3 regions of the Halomonas salsilacus genome follow, and region 1 is predicted to be linked to each of the others. Evidence: riboswitches for the same ligand, from Rfam matches in the RefSeq annotation. Region 1 holds a riboswitch; each other region holds the start of a gene.
The links. Region 1 has a riboswitch for thiamine pyrophosphate ahead of thiM (hydroxyethylthiazole kinase). Riboswitches for the same ligand answer to the same signal wherever they lie in the genome.
Positions count from the first base shown of each region.

Region 2: it holds a riboswitch for thiamine pyrophosphate, as region 1 does, so the genes downstream of both, ACR80S_RS01345 (sodium:solute symporter family transporter) here and thiM (hydroxyethylthiazole kinase) in region 1, are expected to answer to the same signal.
Region 3: it holds a riboswitch for thiamine pyrophosphate, as region 1 does, so the genes downstream of both, tenA (thiaminase II) here and thiM (hydroxyethylthiazole kinase) in region 1, are expected to answer to the same signal.

Region 1 covers NZ_JBPKAQ010000011.1:100,847-103,105, reverse strand. Annotated here, with positions in the region: gene thiE (thiamine phosphate synthase) at 1-508, opposite strand, end outside; gene thiM (hydroxyethylthiazole kinase) at 498-1,328, opposite strand; TPP riboswitch at 1,364-1,466, opposite strand; gene ACR80S_RS15125 (cytochrome b) at 1,594-2,106, shown strand.
Region 2 covers NZ_JBPKAQ010000001.1:294,954-297,212, forward strand. Annotated here, with positions in the region: gene ACR80S_RS01340 (asparaginase) at 1-871, opposite strand, end outside; TPP riboswitch at 1,161-1,271, shown strand; gene ACR80S_RS01345 (sodium:solute symporter family transporter) at 1,261-2,259, shown strand, end outside.
Region 3 covers NZ_JBPKAQ010000012.1:44,109-46,367, forward strand. Annotated here, with positions in the region: partial or broken gene ACR80S_RS15415 (hypothetical protein) at 31-216, opposite strand; gene tenA (thiaminase II) at 265-933, opposite strand; TPP riboswitch at 1,015-1,150, opposite strand; gene ACR80S_RS15425 (CDP-alcohol phosphatidyltransferase family protein) at 1,193-1,963, opposite strand; gene ACR80S_RS15430 (zinc-dependent alcohol dehydrogenase) at 2,178-2,259, shown strand, end outside.

The DNA of each region.
Region 1 (2,259 bases):
GCTCGGCCTTGAGCCCGCCGATGGCCACCGCCGGCAGGGGGCTGGCCGCCACCAGTGCGGCCAGCCCCGCGAAGCCCAGCGGCTCGGCGTGGTCGTGCTTGCTTGGGGTGGCGAACACCGGCCCCAGCCCCAGGTAGTCGAGGCGCTCGGCATCCACCCGGGCGAGCTGCGCTGGGGTCTGCACCGAGAGGCCGAGCAGGGCGCGCTCGCCCAGCGCCGCGCGGGCGGCGGCTACCTCGCCGTCGTCCTGGCCGATATGCAGGCCGTCGGCGCCGCTCTCCAGCGCCACCGCCAGGCGGTCGTTGATGATCAGCGGCACGCCGCTGCCGGCCAGCGCCGCCTTGAGCCGCCGGGCCTGGTCGATCATCTCGTCATCAGAGGCGTGCTTGTCGCGCAGTTGCACAACCGTCACCCCGCCGCGCACCGCGGCCACCACGGTCTCGATCAGGCCATGTCCGGCGCACAGGCCGGGGTCGGTGACGAGATACAGGGAGAGATCAAGTCGCATCGGTCATCTCCAGTCGCAGGCGACCCCTCAGGGTGTCGCCGTCCAGGGCATGCAGGGCGTCGAGGAAGGCCACGGCGAAGCTCCCCGGGCCCCTGGCCGCCTCGCCGGCCAGCTCCCCGGCCGCGGCGTAGCAGGCCAGGGCCGCCACGGTGGCCTCGAAGGGGTCCTCGGCGCCGACCAGGAAGGCGGCTACCACCCCGGTCAGCGAGCAGCCCAGGGTGGTGACCCTCGGCATCAGCGGGTGGCCACCGTGCACGTACGTCAGGTGCCGGCCGTCGGTGACGAGATCTACCTCGCCAGTCACCGCCACCACGCAACCGAGTCGGCGGGCCAGGCCGATGGCGGCCTGCTCGGCGGCCTCGGCCGGGTCGCTGCTGTCGACGCCGCGCCCGCCGGCCCCGCGGGCCCCGCGGGCCTCCAGGGCGATGATCTCCGAGGCGTTGCCGCGAATCACCGTGGGCAGGCGCTCCAGCAGGCGCGCCCCGGTCTCACGCCGGTAGGCGGTGGCACCTACCGCCACCGGGTCCAGCACCCAGGGCTTGCCGGTCAGGCGGGCTGCCTCCGCGGCCTCGATCATGGCGTCGACCCAATGGGGCGAGAGGGTGCCGATATTGACCGTCAGGGCGTCGGCGATGGCGGTGAATTCGGCGGCTTCCTCCCGGGCATGCACCATGGCCGGCGATGCGCCGATGGCCAGTAGCACGTTGGCCATGGTGTTCATGGCCACCAGGTTGGTGATGTTGTGGACCAGCGGGGCACGCGCGCGCACCCGGGCCAGGTGGGCGGCGGGGTCGAGCGAGGGGAATTTCGTATGGGACATGCGGCCTCCCGGGCGCGGGAGGTGCAGGCAGGCGGAGCCTCGGCTGCACGACTCCCTACGCCGGCATTATCCGGGTCAGGTGCCAAGGGTGCCTCTCAGCCGCGGCAGCTCTCCACCGCGGCGCCCCTGTCGTCATGGCACCACTATCCCCGCCGGCCGGACGGCTGTAAAGGCCGCAGATGAATGGCGCATGAACGCGCCTGTCAGCCTGTGGACAGGCGCCGCGTCGTACAAGGATCACGTTACCCACAGAGGAGTGATCACGATGAACTGGCTCGATTCCGAACAACGCTACGGCGTCGTCTCCCGCCTGGTCCACTGGGCCATGGTGCCGTTGTTGCTGCTGATGCTGGTCAGCGACTGGTGGATGGATGCCCTGAGCAAGAGCAGCGCCATGGGTCTGCACAAGAGCATTGGCCTGCTGTTGCTGGGGCTGCTGGCCTTCCGCCTGGTCTGGCGCTGGATCAACCGCGGACGCCTGGCACCCCCCGCCCACTGGCAGTGGGCGGCCTTGCTGGGCCACCTGGCCCTCTATGGCCTGCTGGGGCTGATCCTTGTCTCCGGCCTGCTGGCCGCCGTTGGCAGCGGACACGGGGTGGCCTTCTTCGGCCTTCCGTTGGTCCCCGCCGGGGCGGAGATCGAGTGGCTGGAGGAAGCCTTCGAGGAGGTGCATGAGGTGGCCGCCAACCTGCTGTGGCTGGTGATCGGTGGACACGTGGTGGCGGTGCTGGGCCACCAGTGGCTGTTCGCCGACCGCACCCTGCAGCGCATGACCTGAGCGGTACGCGGTTCGGGGCTGCGGCCTCGAACCGCGTTGCATCGCAGCATTTACAAACGGCAAACGGCAAACGGCAAACGGCAAACGGCAAGAGGCAAGAGGCCCGGAGCGGTAGTGGCGCCCCGGGCTTCTTCTCTTGCTGTTAGTGTTGCT
Region 2 (2,259 bases), on a different contig from region 1:
GCAGTGCCTTCAAGGCATCGACCGCCGGTGCCGCTACCGAGCCATTGCCCGTACCGGCATGGATCAGTGCCGCGATGTTGGTCTCGCCGTAGGCCTCGATGCCCGTGGTATTCATGTTGCCGTAGCCGTAGACGATATCGACGGCTGGCAGGGTGTCGATATCATCGATGTTGAATTCGGATGAAGTGGTGTGACGCTTGACCGGGTCGCGGAACCAGTAATTGCGCCCTTCGACCACCATGCCGAGCGGGCCCCACTGGCTCTGGAAGGAGTTGGTCTTGATGTTGATGCTCTTGCTGACGTCACGCCCGCTCAAGATGTCGTCGTTCATGGTCACCAGGACCCCCTTGCCCATGGCATCCTCGCTGGCAGCGACGCTCACGGCACCGTAGAGGTTCAGGCCGCCGTCGGCGGACAGGGCAGTGCCAGGGCGCATGGAGCCCACCAGCACGATTGGCTTGTCGGTTTGCACCACCAAATTTAGGAAGAAGGCGGTCTCCTCCAGGGTATCGGTGCCGTGGGTGATGACGATTCCGTCGACATCGGCCTGCTTGGTCAACTCCGATACGCGCTGGCCCAGGGCAAGCAGATTTTCATTGTTGAAGCTTTCGGAGGCGATCTGAAAGACCTGCTCCCCGCTGACCCGAGCAAGGTTTTCCAATTCGGGTAAGCCCGCCAGTAGCTTATCGACCGGTACCGTGGCGGCGGCGTAGGTCGCGCTATCGGCGACGGAGGCCCCTGCCCCGGCTATGGTGCCACCGGTGGCGAGCACCACTACGTGCCGTTCCTCCGACTGCGCCAAGACAGCCGCCGATACCGCCATCAGCACAACCCCTGCAATCCAGCTTCTCGCTAACTGTTGTATTTTCACGATACCCCCACCCTGTTGGCTGGTTAAGTTGGCTTGAGACGCAATCAATTAACGCTGCAGGCTTGACTGCTTCCAGATAAACACCATAGCCAGTTCATCGGGATGTCGCCGTGATTTTTCCCCAACTGTCGATTCCTGATGGGTGCGTGATTGATAGGTGGCGTTATGGGGGGATAGCGGGGTTAGGAGGTGGTCGTTCGAACCAAGCGCGTGCGCTATCATGACTCTCGTTCCTTCCGCTATCGGCCAGGCCGGCCGGGACGCGAGGAAGGACACCCACCATTCATTCACTTGTCGCCAGGGGAGTCCCACCGCATCTGCGAGGGCTGAGAGGGCCATGCGCCGACCCTGGAACCTGATCCGGTTCACACCGGCGGAGGAAGTGCGACATGCCCTACCTGACGTCTGCCGTGCTCGGCGCGGCGCTCTTGTGCTTTGCCTTCCTGGGCCTGAGGGCCCGCCGGGCCGATGGCCTTCTCGATGACTACGTCACCGCGCGCAACTCCCAGGGCGCCCAGTCCATCGGCCTGTCATTCCTGGCGTCCAGCATGGGCGCCTGGATCCTCTTCGCGCCGCCGGAGATCGGTGCCTTCGTGGGGCCGGTGGCGCTGGCCGGCTACGCCATCGGCTCGTCGCTGCCGTTCCTGATCATTGGGCTCTATGGCCCCTCTATCCGCCGCTACCTGCCGGAGGGGCGCAGCATCGGCGAATTCGCCGAGGCCTGCTATGGCGCCGGCGTGCGGCGCTGGGTCTCCTTCGTTTCCGTGGCCTACATGGCCATCTTCCTGGCGGCCGAGCTGACCGCCATCGGCGCCATCGCCGCGCTGCTCTCTGACGTGCCGCCCTCGCTGGTGATCCTCGGCGTGGCGGTGGTCACCCTGGTCTACACCACCCTGGGCGGGCTGCGGGCGAGCCTGGCCACGGACCGCTGGCAGGCCTGGCTGCTGCTGACCCTGCTGGTGCTGGTCGGCGGCGTGGCCTGGTGGTGGCTGCCGCCCATGCCGGCCGGGGCGGTGATGCCGTCCATCCCCATCGGCAGCGCGCTCTCCGTGTCGCTGACCCTGGTGATCGCGGTCACCGCGGCCAATCTCTTTCACCAGGGCTACTGGCAGCGCATCTGGGCGGCCGCGGATGACCGTGCTCTGGGCCGCGGGGCGTTGTTGGGCGGGGCCAGCAGTCTGCTGGTGGTGATGGCCATCGGCGGGTTGGGCATGCTGGCGGCCATGCAGGCGCTGCCGCTGGGCCAGCCGCCGATCCCCTTCTTCGCGCTGCTCTCCGCCGCACCGGCGTGGCTGGGCCTGCCGGCCCTGGTGCTGGCGGTGACCCTGGTGGCCTCCAGCGTGGACACCCTGCAGAACGCCATCGCCTCCATGGCGGTGGCCAGCGCC
Region 3 (2,259 bases), on a different contig from region 1:
AGCCTAGTCAATGCCACCCTCGCCTGCGCTTCATACCTCCTGATAGAGCTGGCTACCTTTGTCGCGGAACTTCTCCGCTTGCTCCTCCATGCCTTTGATCAGCGCTTACTGGTCGCCGTTCAGCCCGTGGTCATTCGCATAGTCACGGACCTCCTGGCTGATCTTCATGGCGCAGAACTTGGGCCCGCACATGGAGCAGAAGTGGGCGGTCTTGCTCATGGGGCTTTCCTTGTTGTGGCTTTTGTTGTGGTGAGTCGTGGGGCGTTAAAGGGCTCGGTCGAGCCCCATCTGCCAGAAGTCGATCTCCAGGCGCGTGGCGTCATGGAACACCCGGGTGAGTTCCTCGAAGCGTGCGGGGGTAACGTCGGCCAGGCGGGCGTCGAGCCAGGCCACCTCGGCGCGGCGGGCGGCCTGGAACTCTTCGCTTTCGTACATGGCGATCCAGGCGTCATAGGGGTTGGCGTTGCCGCGCCGGGTGGAGGGTCGGGCGTTGATCCAATCGGCGATCTCGCCGTAGCCCACCAGGCAAGGGGCCAGGGCCACGTGCAGGTCGAGCAGGTCGCCTCGGTTGCCGGTGTCGAGCACATAGCGGGTGTAGGCGAGCGTCGCACGGGCCTCGGGCAGGGCGGCGAGGTCGGCCTCGGCGATGCCCCATTCCTGGCAGTACCCCACGTGGAGGCCAAGCTCGAGATCGACGATCGCCTTGAGGCCCTCATGGGCCTGGCGCAGGTCACTCAGGGTGCGGCTTTTGTAGGCGGCCAGCGCATAGGCCCGGGCGAAATGGATCAGGAACAGGTAGTCCTGCTTCAGGTAGTGGCGAAAAGCGTCCTCGTCGAGGGTGCCGTCGCCCAGGCCGCGCACGAAATCGTGCTCGATATAGGCGCGCCAGTCATCCTGGCAGGCGGCGGTGAGGTCGCTGAAGCGGTAGCCCATCGGCTGTCTCCGGAGTCGAGTGGGGATCCGGAGCAGGGGCGTAGAGTAGAGACGAGGGGCCGGGAGGGGAAAATGGCGTGGTGTCCTGGCCCGCTTGATTCCTACGCCGGTACTAACCGGATCAGGTTCAACGGGACCAGCGCTCGACTCATCTCCATGTCTGGAGAGACCCCTGCGCCATCTCAGCCGGACTTCACCGGCACCCCGTCAAGCGTGAGGCAAGTCTAGCAGCCCCGGGCGGATCTGCCAGCCCCGAGGCTTACCGGTGGCGGTAGAGCCAGCGCACGTCCACCGCGAAGGAGGCGGCCAGTCCCGCCAGGGCGGTGACCGCCAGCCAGGTGGCGAGCAGATCGGACATGGCCGGCAGCAGGGCGAGCATCAGAGCGGCGACCTGCCAGACGCAGACCGCCTTGCGCCGGAAGCTCTCGGGGAGGTCGGCGGCGAGCCAGGGCCAGCGCCAGCGTGCCGCCACGAAGGCGTAGCGCATGGCGCCGATGGCCAGCACCCAGGGGCCGACCCGCTCGAGCAACAGCAGGGCCAGGCAGAGCACCAGGATGAAGAAGGCGTCGAGTTCCATGTCGAAGCGTGCCCCCAGGGCGCTGGCGCTAGCGGTGCGCCGGGCCACCCAGCCGTCCACGCCGTCCAGGCTCAGGGCGACCAGGGCTAGGGCGAAGAGCCACGTCCCCCGGGCGGCCATCAGCGCCGGGTCGGCCAGGGTGCCGGCCAGCAGGGCCACCAGCACGCCGCGTGCCAGGGTGACCCGGTTGGCCGCGCCGAGACCGTCCGGGCGCCGCGGGCAGCGCCTCAAGGCGCGCCACAGCAGAGCCGCCATGCCCAGGTAGGTGCCGATGGCGAGCGGTGCCACCCAGGGGGAGGCGCCGGTGCCCAGCCCGATTGTCAGTAGCCCCAGGGTGGCCAGCAGCGCCAGCAGGGCGACGCCGCCCAGGCCCAGCTCCATGCCCACGCGCACCTGACTTGCCGCGCTGGCGGCGTCATCGGCGATGTCCTGGTTCGAGGTGGTGAGGGGCATGGGGACACCCGGGTTGTTGTCGATAGCCATTCTCGGTGGAATTGTCGCTGGGCATGGTCGCTGGGCATTGCCGCTATGCTGAGGCTCAGGGCCCATGATGATTACCTTAGCAGCCGGCCGCGATGGAAACCTCCGGTGCCGCCAAAGTTGTGCGCAATGTGGTATATGTACCATTATTGTAAAGGTATTTCTTTCCCTTCTCGCTGGAGCCTTCATGTCTTTCGACACTGCCACCGCCTTCTGGACCCTGGCGCCGGGTCAAGGCGCCCTGCGCGAGGAGCCGCTGCCCGCTCCCG